One region of the Pantoea sp. SGAir0418 genome, then DNA from elsewhere that is predicted to be linked to it. Evidence: predicted binding sites of a transcription regulator. Region 1 holds the regulator's gene; each other region holds the start of a gene.
The links. Region 1 encodes CRP, which controls carbon source genes, mostly activating them, when cyclic AMP is high. Its sites were predicted from a motif close to ATGTGANNNNNNTCACAT; they were not measured.
Positions count from the first base shown of each region.

Region 2: a site for CRP is predicted at 1,849-1,866, ahead of udp (uridine phosphorylase). Genes of this name have one in related genera too.
Region 3: a site for CRP is predicted at 2,489-2,506, ahead of epd (erythrose-4-phosphate dehydrogenase). Genes of this name have one in related genera too.

Region 1 is NZ_CP027911.1:307,400-311,838, reverse strand. Features, by position in the region: gene C1N84_RS01330 (hydrolase) at 1-954, shown strand, start outside; gene C1N84_RS01325 (YheU family protein) at 957-1,175, shown strand; gene C1N84_RS01320 (phosphoribulokinase) at 1,237-2,106, shown strand; gene C1N84_RS01315 (OsmC family protein) at 2,177-2,581, opposite strand; gene crp (cAMP-activated global transcriptional regulator CRP) at 2,886-3,518, shown strand; gene C1N84_RS01305 (YccS/YhfK family putative transporter) at 3,577-4,439, shown strand, end outside.
Region 2 is NZ_CP027911.1:3,799,147-3,803,585, forward strand. Features, by position in the region: gene C1N84_RS17715 (tetratricopeptide repeat protein) at 1-872, opposite strand, end outside; gene udp (uridine phosphorylase) at 973-1,734, opposite strand; gene C1N84_RS17725 (dienelactone hydrolase family protein) at 2,035-2,874, shown strand; gene metE (5-methyltetrahydropteroyltriglutamate--homocysteine S-methyltransferase) at 2,927-4,439, opposite strand, start outside.
Region 3 is NZ_CP027911.1:822,952-827,390, reverse strand. Features, by position in the region: gene pgk (phosphoglycerate kinase) at 65-1,228, opposite strand; gene epd (erythrose-4-phosphate dehydrogenase) at 1,280-2,299, opposite strand; gene tkt (transketolase) at 2,698-4,439, opposite strand, start outside.

The DNA.
Region 1 (4,439 bases):
CTGCGCGGCTTCGGCAATGCGCATCTGCAAACGCTGCTGCCGCGCCTGCTGCGCCGGCGCGTCACGCTGCGCCCGCACTGGCAGCGCCTCGATCTGCCGGACGGCGACTTCGTCGATCTGGCGTGGAGCGAAGATCCGGCACAGGCACGTCACAAGCCGCGTATGGTGCTGTTCCACGGGCTGGAAGGCAGTTTCCGCAGCCCGTATGCCCATGGGCTGATGCAGGCGTGTCAGGCGCGCGGCTGGCTGGCGGTGATCATGCACTTCCGCGGCTGCAGCGGCGAGCCTAACCGTCTGCAGCGCATCTATCACTCCGGTGAAACTGAAGATGCGACCTATTTTCTGCACTGGCTGCAGCGCGAATGGGGCACGGTGCCGACTGCCGCGGTCGGCGTTTCGCTTGGCGGCAATATGCTGGCCTGTCTGCTGGGGCTGCAGGGCACGTCGGCCCCGCTGGATGCCGCGGTCGCCATTTCCGCGCCGCTGGCGCTGGAGCCGTGCAGCCAGAAGCTGGACGTGGGCTTTTCACGCTTTTATCAGCACTACCTGCTGACCCAGCTGAAGAAAAACGCCACGCGCAAACTGCGCGCCTGGCCGGGCACGCTGCCGGTCGATCTGACGCAGCTGCGCGCCTTCCGCCGGCTGCGTGAGTTTGATGATGCGATTACCGCCCGCGCCCACGGTTTTATTGATGCGCGCGACTATTATCAGCGCGCCAGCGCCATGCCATTGCTGACCGGCGTGCGCAAGCCGCTGCTGATCATCCATGCTAAAGATGATCCCTTTATGACCGATGCGGTGATCCCGCAGCCGCAGCAGTTGTCTGCCACAATTGAGTATCAGCTGACGCAGCAAGGCGGTCACGTCGGCTTCGTGGGCGGCAGCCTGCTGCGACCCAAAATGTGGCTGGAGCAGCGCGTGCCGGACTGGCTCTCAACTTATCTGGATATGTAACTGTGATTATTCCCTGGCAAGAACTCGACCCGACAACGCTGGAAAACCTGATAGAAAGTTTTGTGCTGCGTGAAGGCACCGATTATGGCGAGCAGGAGCGCAGCCTGACGCAGAAAGTGGCCGACGTGCGCCGCCAGCTCGAGCAGGGCGAGGTGGTACTGGTGTGGTCAGAATTGCATGAATCGGTCAATATTATGCCGCGGCGTGAATTTCGCGGCTAATGCGTCAGGCGGCAATTCGTGTTAACAATGCTCATCGCCGGACTTCACAGGGAGCGCTGTTATGTCAGCCAGGCATCCAGTCATAGCCGTTACCGGTTCCAGCGGCGCCGGAACCACCACCACCAGTCTCGCCTTCCGTAAAATTTTCCAGCAGCTGGATCTGCACGCGGCGGAAGTAGAAGGCGACAGTTTCCATCGCTATACCCGTCCGGAAATGGACATGGCGATTCGTAAGGCGCGCGACCTCGGGCGTCACATCAGCTACTTTGGCCCGGAAGCCAACGACTTCGGCCTGCTGGAGCAGACTTTCCGCGACTATGGTCAGAGCGGACTCGGCCAGTCGCGCAAATATCTGCACACCTACGATGAAGCGGTGCCGTGGAATCAGGTGCCGGGCACGTTTACACCCTGGCAGCCGCTGCCGGAAAACACCGATGTGCTGTTCTATGAAGGCCTGCACGGCGGCGTGGTGACGCAGCAGCATAACGTGGCTGAACACGTCGATCTGCTGGTTGGCGTGGTACCGATTGTTAATCTGGAGTGGATTCAGAAACTGGTACGCGACACCAGCGAGCGCGGCCATTCGCGCGAAGCGGTGATGGATTCGGTGGTGCGTTCGATGGAAGACTACATCAACTACATCACGCCGCAGTTTTCCCGCACGCACCTCAACTTCCAGCGCGTGCCGACCGTGGATACCTCGAACCCGTTTGCCGCGCGTGAAATCCCGTCGCTGGATGAGAGCTTTGTGGTGATCCATTTTCGCGGCCTGGAGGGCATCGCTTTTCCTTATTTACTGGCGATGATCCAGGGCTCGTTTATTTCCCACATGAATACGCTGGTGGTGCCGGGCGGCAAGATGGGACTGGCGATGGAGTTGATCATGACGCCGCTGGTGCAGCGGTTGATTGAAGGAAAACGTATTGAATAGCGCAGGCTAATACGCCAGTTTCGCCGTGAGGAACTGAGATCGGGAGCGCAGGGCCGCGCTCCCGGCTGGATTACAGCTCCACCACTTCGTAGCTGTGCGTTATCTCGACGCCCTTGCCCAGCATGATCGCGACCGAGCAGTACTTCTCCGCGGACAGATCCACCGCGCGCGCTACCGCTTTATCGCTCAGCGCTTTGCCGCTGACAATAAAATGCAGATTGATATGCGTAAAAATGCGTGGCGCTTCTTCGCGGCGTTCCGAGGTCAGTTTGACTTCACAATCGGCGACATCGTTGCGCCCCTTTTGCAGAATCGACACCACGTCAATCGCGCTGCAGCCGCCCGCAGCCATCAACACCATCTCCATCGGGCTGGGCGCTTTATCACCGGAATTGCCGTCCATTAATACCTGATGACCGGATGAGGATTCTCCGAGAAAGGTCAGCCCTTCCACCCATTTCACTCGTGCCTGCATTATTCTTTCTCCTGAAGCGGCGGTTTTGCCGCCAGAGTACGCTTTCACCTGACAAACAGCAATGCAGACGCATCCCCCACCTGCTGAAGCGAGACAACAGGAGACAGGTTGCAAAAGCTATGCTACAAACAGTGCTGAAAATATTTTCGTCACGAAAGACGAAAGCGGGACGAATCAAAAGCATCGCTTACGAATCCACCCCCGAATAACTGTCCCTCACGGGAAACGCTGGACGATTTCACCGCCTGACAGGGAAAACTGCCCCCTGTATTTTGGGCACGATTACAACAGAGGATAATAGCGAATGGTTCTCGGCAAACCGCAAACAGACCCTACACTCGAATGGTTCCTGTCCCATTGCCATATTCACAAATATCCATCCAAAAGCACCCTCATCCATCAGGGTGAGAAAGCGGAAACGCTGTACTACATCGTGAAAGGTTCCGTCGCGGTACTGATTAAAGATGAAGAAGGCAAAGAGATGATTCTCTCCTACCTCAATCAGGGGGATTTCATCGGTGAGCTCGGCCTGTTTGAAGAGGGCCAGGAGCGTAGCGCCTGGGTACGTGCGAAAACCGCCTGCGAAGTGGCTGAAATTTCCTACAAAAAATTCCGTCAGCTGATTCAGGTCAATCCGGATATTTTAATGCGCCTGTCGGCGCAGATGGCGCGTCGCCTGCAGGTAACATCTGAAAAAGTCGGCAACCTTGCCTTCCTCGATGTGACCGGCCGTATCGCGCAAACGCTGCTCAACCTGGCGAAACAGCCTGATGCCATGACCCACCCGGACGGTATGCAGATCAAAATCACCCGTCAGGAGATTGGTCAGATCGTGGGCTGCTCACGCGAAACCGTGGGTCGTATCCTGAAAATGCTGGAAGATCAGAACCTGATCTCTGCACACGGCAAAACCATCGTCGTTTACGGCACCCGCTGATTTCTTCTCACCTACGGCGTGATGGCAACATCGCGCCGTTTCTGTTTACGATGAGCTGATGTGGCGTCGAATCATCTATCATCCGGAAGTTAACTATGCGCTGCGGCAAACGCTGGTGCTGTGCCTGCCTGTGGCGCTCGGCTGGCTGTTTGGCGATCTGCAAAAAGGGCTGCTGTTCTCCCTGGTGCCGGCCTGCTGCAACATCGCCGGTCTGGATACGCCACACAAGCGGTTCTTCAAACGGCTGATTGTCGGCGGCGCACTGTTCGCCAGCGGCAGTTTTCTGATTCAGTACCTCACGGCTTACGCTGTGCCGCTGCCGCTGATTCTGCTGGTGTTGCCGCTGCTGGTGGGCGTGACCGGTGAAATCAGCCCGCTGCATGGTCGTTTGCTGCCCGGCACGCTGATCGCCGCCATCTTTACCTTAAGCCTCGTCGGCCGTATGCCGATGTGGGTCCCGCCGCTGCTGTATATCGGCGGGACGCTGTGGTACGGGCTGTTTAACTGGTTCTGGTTCTGGCTGTGGAAAGAGCAGCCGATGCGCGAGACCCTCAGCCTGCTGTACCGCGAGCTGGCCGATTACTGCGACGCCAAATACACCCTGCTGACGCAGCTGACCGATCCGGAAAAAGCGCTGCCGCCGCTACTGGCGCGCCAGCAGAAAGCGGTCGATCTGATCACCACCTGCTACCAGCAGATGCATATGCTGTCCGCCAGCCGTGATAACAGCCATAAACGCCTGACGCGCGCTTTCCAGGTCGCGCTCGATCTGCAGGAACATATCTCGGTCAGCCTGCACCAGCCGGAAGAGGTGCAAAAGCTGGTGGAGCAGAGCCACGCCGAGGCGGTGATCCGCTGGAACGCGAAAATCATTTCGGCACGGCTGCGCGTGCTGGCCGATGCCATTCTCTATCACCAGCT
Region 2 (4,439 bases), 610 kb from region 1:
TTGTGAAACACGCCGTGACAGCCGCCCCACATGCCGGCCAGTAACAGCTCGGTGTGCGAGTAATAATCGCGCATGTGGTGGAACCAGAATGGCGAAACCAGCCAGGCATCGACGGCCGCGACTTCGCGCTCTGACAGCAGCGAATCCGCATCCCGCACGATGTAGCGTTTTACGCTGGCATCGTCCATCACCAGAAAGCGCCACAGCGTAGGGAAAATGGTTTTCTCCTGCGACATATCCACCAGTTGGGTGTTTGGCTGGGTCAGGCGCTGCCACACGTGCTGCGGCACGCTGTCGTCGAGATAGATGCGGCACATCCAGTCCGGATAGAGCTCGCGCGCCACCTCAACGTTTTTGATCAGAGTTTCGCAATAGCGCGGCTGACCGCCATACAGACTGAAGGAGATGATATTTTCTACCGGATTGCTGCGGTTAATCGGCGCAGGCGCCGGTGCGGGAAAAGTCGCTTTCGCGCCCTGACTGAAACGCATATCAGATTGGGTGAGCGATTCCAGGCCATAACGCGCCACTTCATCTTTCTTATCCAGCCAGCCACACACTTCCGTCAGGCCATCCAGCCAGGTTTCCGACGCCTGCGCGCGCTGCGCCGCCGGTGCCTGATAGATTTTCTGGTAAATCTTGTAGGATTTTTTATGTTCGCCGACGCGCATCAGCGTCAGCGCGTAGTCGCTGAGCACCTGCATCTGGTTAGGCATGACGCGCAGCACTTCTTCGCAGCACTGGCGCGCCAGAGGATAATCTGACGCGGCCATTGCCTGACGAAAGCGCGCGGCGGCACTCTCAACGTAGGCCTGCATTGCAGCAGGGCGGCTGGTAAAACCCGGACGTGGGACAGAGATCGTTTTGCGCATAGGAAATTTCTCAGAATCGGCTGAAATTGCGCGCATTCTAATCAGGCAATTGCTGAGCTCCCTATAAGCCTGGTCTCGAAATCATTCCCTGACTGGCGCGCTAAAGTAAACGACGCGCGGCATCCACCACAATTTTCACCGCATCGCTTTCTGTCTGCTTCATAGTGGCCGCATCCGGGATCTCTTTTTGCGTGCGATTCACGATGACGCCAGCCACCATGCCGGCACGCAGTCCCTGACTGGCGCACATGGTTAACAGTGTAGCGGATTCCATCTCATAGTTAAGCACGCCCATTTGCTGCCACTCTTTCATCGAGCCCTGGAAGCGGCTCACCACGCGTCCGGAGAAGGTGTCGTAGCGCTCCTGGCCAGGATAGAAGGTGTCTGACGAGGCGGTGACACCAATATGCGTGGTCGCGCCGCAGGCTTCTGCCGCGGCCACCAGCGCGGTGGTGCAGGCGAAGTCAGCCACCGCCGGGAATTCCATCGGCGCAAAGTGCAGGCTGGCACCGTCCAGACGGACCGAGGCGGTGGTCACCAGCACATCACCCACGTTGATGTGTGGCTGAATCGCGCCGGTGGTACCCACACGCAGGAAGGTACGCACGCCCAGCTGCGCCAGCTCTTCAACGGCGATAGAGGTAGACGGACCGCCAATACCGGTGGAACAGACAACCACCGGTTTGCCGTCGATCTCCGCCAGCCAGGTGGTGAATTCACGGTGCGACGCGAGGTGCTGTGGATTCTCCATCAGCGCTGCGATTTTCTTCACGCGCTCCGGATCGCCAGGAACAATCGCCAGCGTGGCTCCTTTCAAATCGGCTTTGGTGATGCCAAGGTGGAAAACGTCAGACTGGGCCATATCAGACTCCTGGAAGATAAGGGGAATAAGCGCGCCACTTTACGTCAGCGGCCCGGATAAATATGTGACTGAATTCACTATCAATAATGAAAGTTACATTGAACTAAAGATATTGTGTGACTCCAATCACATATTAGCGGTCTGCTGCGCTGAATTGCTACAAGCGGTGCTGTGTAACCGTAAAAGGCAGTGTTAATAGAGAAGCAGATCAGGTTAACCATCCCCCGTACCCTACGCCAGCCTTGCCGTAAGGCCAGGCTATAGTTACGTGATTGCGCACTTGCTAGCACGGAGAGAACCATGAAAACCGAAGACAATATGGCACAAAAATCCGCCACCGACGGCTTTGCGCCAGCGGTGCAGCCCACCGCAGCCAGCACCATCATTACCGCCAGCGATGCCATTCACGCGGGCGAGACGTCCGTGCCGAGCCAGGGTGAGAACCTGCCGGCTTATTATGCTCGTCCGCAACAGTTTAGCGGCACGCTGCCGGTCGTGCTGGTGGTGCAGGAAATTTTCGGCGTGCACGAGCACATCCGCGATCTGTGCCGCCGTCTGGCACTGGAAGGCTATCTCGCCGTGGCGCCGGAGCTCTATTTCCGCGAAGGCGATCCCAACGATTACAACGATATCCCTACCCTGTTCAAAGAGCTGGTGAGCAAAGTGCCGGATTCGCAGGTACTGTCGGATCTCGACCACTTGGCCAACTGGGCGGCGCGTCACGGCGGCGATATCCGTCGTCTGGCGATCACCGGTTTCTGCTGGGGCGGTCGCATCAGCTGGTTGTTTGCCGCTCATAATCCGCAGGTGCGCGCCGCCGCCGCCTGGTACGGTCGCCTGGAGGGCGAGAAAACGCTGAAGCAGCAGAAACATCCTATTGATATTGCAGTGGATTTGAATGCACCGGTGCTGGGACTGTACGGTGGCCAGGATGAAAGCATTCCACTGGAGAGTATCGATAAGATGCGCCAGGCCCTGCACGCGGCCAATGCCAAAGCCGAGATTGTGGTGTATCCGGAAGCTGGTCACGCCTTCAACGCCGACTATCGTCCGAGCTACCACGCCGATTCCGCACAGGATGGCTGGCAGCGCATGCTGGCGTGGTTTAAGCAGTATGGCGTCGCGCCGAACGCAGAATAAAAAAGGGGCGCCAGCGCGCCCCAACTCAACAACACAACGTATTATCCTGCCATCAAACGGTTTCGGCGCGCAGCTTCTGCGCCGCTTTCACCATGTTGGCCAGCGCCTGACGCGTTTCACTCCAGCCACGCGTTTTCAGGCCGCAGTCCGGGTTCACCCACAGACGCTGCTGCGGAATACTCTGCGCCGCTTTGCGCAGCAGATCTTCCATCCATTCCACGCTCGGTACGTTGGGTGAGTGGATGTCATACACGCCCGGCCCGATTTCGTTCGGATACTCAAACGCTTTAAACGCATCCAGCAGATCCATATCAGAACGTGAGGTTTCGATAGTGATGACGTCGGCGTCCAGCGCGGCAATCGAATCCATGATGTCGTTGAACTCGCAATAACACATGTGGGTGTGAATCTGCGTCTCGTCCTGCGCCACCGCAGCGTTGAGGCGGAACGCGTCCACCGCCCAGCGCAGGTAGGCTGCCCAGTCAGACTGATGCAGCGGCAAGCCTTCACGCAGCGCCGGTTCGTCAATCTGAATGATGCCGATACCGGCTTTTTCCAGGTCCTGCACTTCGTCGCGCAGCGCCAGCGCAATCTGTTTTGCGATGGTTTCGCGCGTCACGTCTTCCCGCGGGAACGACCAGCACAGGATGGTGACCGGTCCGGTCAGCATGCCCTTCACCGGTTTGTCGGTCAGCGACTGCGCATACTTTGCCCACTCGACGGTAATCGGCTGCGGGCGGCTGACGTCCCCGATGATCACCGGCGGCTTAACACAGCGCGAGCCGTAGCTCTGTACCCAGCCGTTCTGCGTGAAAACAAAGCCGTCGAGGTTTTCGCCGAAGTACTCCACCATGTCGTTACGCTCGGCTTCGCCATGCACCAGCACGTCGAGCCCCAGACGCTCCTGCTCCGCAATCGCCTGTCGGATGTGTTCCGCGATACCGGTGCGGTAGTGGCCGCCGTCAATGTTGCCTTTTTTGAAGTCGAGGCGCAGGCCGCGAATCTCGGTCGTCTGCGGGAAAGAACCGATGGTGGTGGTGGGCCACGCCGGCAGGTTAAAGCGCTGACGCTGCGCCTGAGCACGCACGGTGTAGCTGCTGTTGCGCTCAGTGTCTCTGGCCTGGATTTGCGCCAGACGCTGCGCCACGGCGGGGTTGTGCACGCGAGCAGAGTTTGCCCGGGCGCGAATCGGCGCGCTCCAGGCGTGCAGCGCAGCGGCATCGTGCTGGTTCAGTGCCTGACTCAGCAGCGACAGCTCCGTACACTTCTGTAACGCAAAGGCGAACCAGCTTTTTACCTCGTCGTCGAGGCGGTTTTCCACGCTCAGGTCAATGGGGCTGTGCAGTAGTGAACAGGAAGATCCAATCCACAGCTGCTGACGCTGGCCAAGCAGTGGCTGCAGGCGCTCATACCAGCGGGTGAGATCGGCGCGCCAGACGTTACGGCCATTGATCACCCCCAGCGACAACAGCCAGTCCGCCGGGATCTGCTGGTTGAGCTGCTGGAGATCGTCTTTGCCGTGCACCAGATCAACATGCAGGCCCTGCACCGGCAGCGTTTTGATG
Region 3 (4,439 bases), 520 kb from region 1:
AATGCGATCTGTTCGCCCACAGCGGGCAAGCCTTCAGACAGCGCCGAAGCGCTGCCCCCAAAAATTACTGCTTCGCGCGCTCTTCCAGCATGGCTACTGCCGGCAGTTTTTTGCCTTCCACGAACTCGAGGAACGCACCGCCACCGGTAGAGATGTAGGAGATTTTGTCCTCGATACCGAACAGGTCGATAGCCGCCAGGGTATCACCGCCGCCGGCAACAGAGAACGCGTCGCTGTCTGCGATAGCGTTGGCAACGATTTCGGTGCCCTTACGGAAGTTCGGGAACTCAAACACGCCAACCGGACCGTTCCACAGAATGGTTTTTGCGTCTTTCAGCAGTTTCGCCATGTTCTGTGCGGTTTCGTCACCGAAGTCCATAATTTCTTCGTTATCCGCTACTTCGGAAACCTTTTTCACGGTTGCCGTGGCAGTTTCGGAGAATTCCGTGCCGACGCGTGAATCGGTCGGTACCGGAATGCCGTACTGGTCGCGCAGGCCTTTAGCGGCCTCAACGAAGTCTGGCTCGTACAGCGATTTGCCGACGTTGTTGTCGATCGCCACGAAGGTGTTGGCGATACCGCCACCGACAATCACGGTGTCAGCGATTTTCACCAGCGACTGCAGCACGTCGAATTTGGTCGACACTTTAGAACCACCCACCACGGCGACCAGCGGACGCTGTGGATTGCTCATCACTTTGCCCAGCGCTTCCAGTTCGGCAGACAGCAGCGGACCGGCGCAGGCGATAGGAGCGAATTTGCCCACGCCGTGAGTGGATGCCTGCGCGCGGTGCGCGGTGCCGAATGCATCCATGACGAACACGTCACACAGCGCGGCATATTTCTTCGACAGGGTTTCGTCGTCTTTTTTCTCGCCTTTGTTGAAGCGAACGTTTTCCAGCACCACCAGTTCACCCGCGCCCACTTCAACGCCGTCGAGGTAGTCTTTCGCCAGGGTCACGTTAGTGCCGTTCAGTTTTTCTTTCAGGTAGTTAACAACCGGCAGGAGGGAGAACTCTTCGTTGTATTCACCTTCGGTCGGGCGACCCAGGTGAGAGGTAACCATCACTTTCGCGCCCTGTTTCAACGCCGCTTCGATGGTAGGCAGAGAAGCACGAATACGTGCATCTGACGTCACTTTCCCTTCTTTCACTGGTACGTTGAGATCGGCACGGATCAGAACGCGTTTACCAGCAAGATCCAGATCGGTCATCTTAATTACAGACATGGTGAACCCTCTCGTTGATTCTCATAAGTTTTGCCAGACGCAGTCCGCGTCTTACCTGAAACCGCTTGCGGCCATTGCTAACGTGGTGTCGATCATGCGGTTAGCAAAGCCCCATTCGTTGTCACACCAGACCAGGGTTTTGATCAGGTGGTGACCGCTGACCCGCGTTTGCGTGCCGTCCACTATGGCACTGTGCGGATCGTGGTTAAAATCTACTGAGACTAACGGTAATTCCGTATAGTCAACTATACCACGAAATGCCCCCTCTGACGCGTTTTGCAGCAACGCGTTGACCTCACACGCCTTCACCGCCTGGCGCACCGAAACGCTCAGATCAATGGCGGTCACGTTGATCGTCGGCACGCGCACCGCGATAGCCTCGAAGCGATCGTTAAATTTCGGAAAAATACGGGTAATGCCAGCGGCAAGACGCGTATCGACCGGAATGATCGACTGACTGGCGGCACGGGTACGGCGCAGGTCGCTGTGATACGCGTCAATCACCTGCTGATCGTGCATCGCCGAGTGGATGGTGGTCACGGTGCCCGACTCAATGCCAAAGGCGTCATCCAGCAGCTTGATCACCGGAATAATGCAGTTGGTGGTGCAGGATGCGTTGGAGACAATGCGGTCAGTTTGTTTAAGAGCCTGTTCGTTAACGCCGAACACTACGGTGGCATCCAAATCGTTGCCGCCGGGATGCGAGAACAACACTTTCTTCGCGCCAGCCTGCAGATGCGCTTCACCATCGTCGCGGCTGCCGTACACGCCGGTGCAGTCCAGCACGATATCAACATTCAGCTCGCGCCACGGCAGCGCGGCAATCTCCGCCTGATGCAGGATACGGATGGTATCTTCGCCAACCCACAGCTGATCGCGCTCCTGGCGTACGTCAAAGGCAAAGCGGCCGTGGCTGGTGTCGTACTTCAGCAGATGCGCCATGCCAGCTGCTTCCGCCAGTTCGTTAATCGCCACTACGGTGATTTCCGCCCGGCGACCGGTTTCATACAGCGCACGCAACACGTTGCGCCCGATACGACCAAAACCATTTATTGCGATACGAATGGTCATCTCACTTCCTGCAGCCACACCTGAAAAAACGTGCCAAATACCTTGAGCGTTTCGCTGCGTTTTGTACAGGGAATTCTTGCCCGGTTACGGTTGCTGACGGAGAGCACACGGCTGCAACTGAAACGGTTCAGCGAGAATAAAGCATGGAAGGAATAACAGGAATGATTGCGATCAACTGTGCTGCTGATTATTGGATCTGCGTCACAAATTCAGGCAATGGCGATTATTACTGCAGGAATAATTGAACCGTTTCAGGTTCAGGCGATAACAGGGCCGGCGATCTGCACATCGGTGTCGCGGCGCAATTTATTGCGCGTGGTTAAGCATAAAGATAGCAGCAGAAATGCGCAATGAATCGCGCCGCTACAACGCGCAGCGGCGCGACGGGTTACGCGAAATTAAAGAATCGATTTCGCGGTTTTCACCACGTTGGCCACGGTGAAGCCGAACTCTTCGAACAGCTTCTCAGCTGGCGCTGACTCACCGAAGGTGGTCATGCCAACGATGGCACCGTGCAGGCCGGTGTATTTGAACCAGTAATCCGCAATACCGGCTTCGATAGCAACGCGTGCGCCAACTGCTTTCGGCAGCACAGACTCACGATAAGCCGCATCCTGCTTATCAAACGCATCGGTAGACGGCATGGACACCACGCGCACCTTACGACCTTCCGCGCTCAGCTGCTCGTAAGCGCCGACTGCCAGCTCAACTTCAGAACCGGTCGCAATCAGAATCAGCTCCGGCGTGCCGTCGCAATCTTTCAGCACGTAACCACCGCGCGCCACGTTAGCCAGCTGCTCAGCACTACGATCCTGCTGCGCCAGGTTCTGACGTGAGAAGATCAGGGCTGATGGGCCGTCAACGCGCTCGATAGCGTATTTCCATGCCACCGCAGATTCCACCTGGTCACACGGACGCCACAGGCTCATGTTCGGGGTGGTGCGCAGGCTGGCCATCTGCTCAACCGGCTGGTGCGTCGGGCCATCTTCACCCAGACCGATAGAGTCGTGGGTATAAACCATCACCTGACGGATTTTCATCAGCGCCGCCATACGTGCCGCGTTACGCGCGTACTCGACGAACATCAGGAAGGTTGCGGTGTACGGCAGGAAGCCACCGTGCAGCGCAATACCGTTGGCGATGGCAGTCATACCAAACTCACGCACGCCGTAATGAATGTAGTTGCCTGCGGCATCTTCATTGATCGGCTTCGAGCCAGACCACATGGTCAGGTTGCTTGGTGCCAGGTCAGCCGAGCCGCCCAGATATTCCGGCAGCAGCTTACCGAAAGCTTCGATGGCATTCTGCGACGCTTTACGGCTGGCGATTTTTGCCGGATTAGCCTGCAGTTGCTCGATGAACTTCTGCGATTCCGCCTGCCAGTTAGCAGGCAGCTCGTTGTTCACGCGGCGTTTGAACTCTGTGGCCAGTTCCGGATGCGCAGCGGCGTAAGCAGCAAACTTCTCATCCCAGGCTTTCTCTTTCGCCTGGCCGGCTTCTTTGGCATCCCACTGTGCGTAGATTTCAGAAGGAATTTCAAATGGCGCGTAGTTCCAGCCCAGCTGTTTGCGGGTCAGCGCGATTTCGTCGTCACCCAGCGGGGCACCGTGCGAATCGTGCGTACCGGCTTTGTTCGGGGAACCGAAACCGATGATGGTTTTGCACATCAGCAGCGATGGCTTGTCGGTGACCGCTTTGGCTTCTTCAACTGCTTTCTTAATCGCATCGGCGTCGTGACCGTCCACGCCACGCACCACGTGCCAGCCGTAGGCTTCGAAGCGTTTGGCGGTGTCGTCGGTGAACCAGCCATCCACGTGACCGTCGATAGAGATGCCGTTGTCGTCATAGAACGCCACCAGCTTGCCGAGCTTCAGGGTACCGGCGATGGAGCACACTTCGTGCGAGATGCCTTCCATCATGCAGCCGTCGCCCATGAACACGTAAGTGTGATGGTCTACGATGTCATGACCCGGACGGTTGAACTGCGCCGCCAGCGTGCGCTCAGCAATGGCGAAGCCCACGGCGTTCGCGATGCCCTGACCCAGTGGGCCGGTAGTGGTTTCTACGCCTGCGGTGTAGCCGTATTCCGGGTGGCCTGGGGTTTTAGAGTGCAGCTGACGGAAATTCTGCAGCTCGCTCA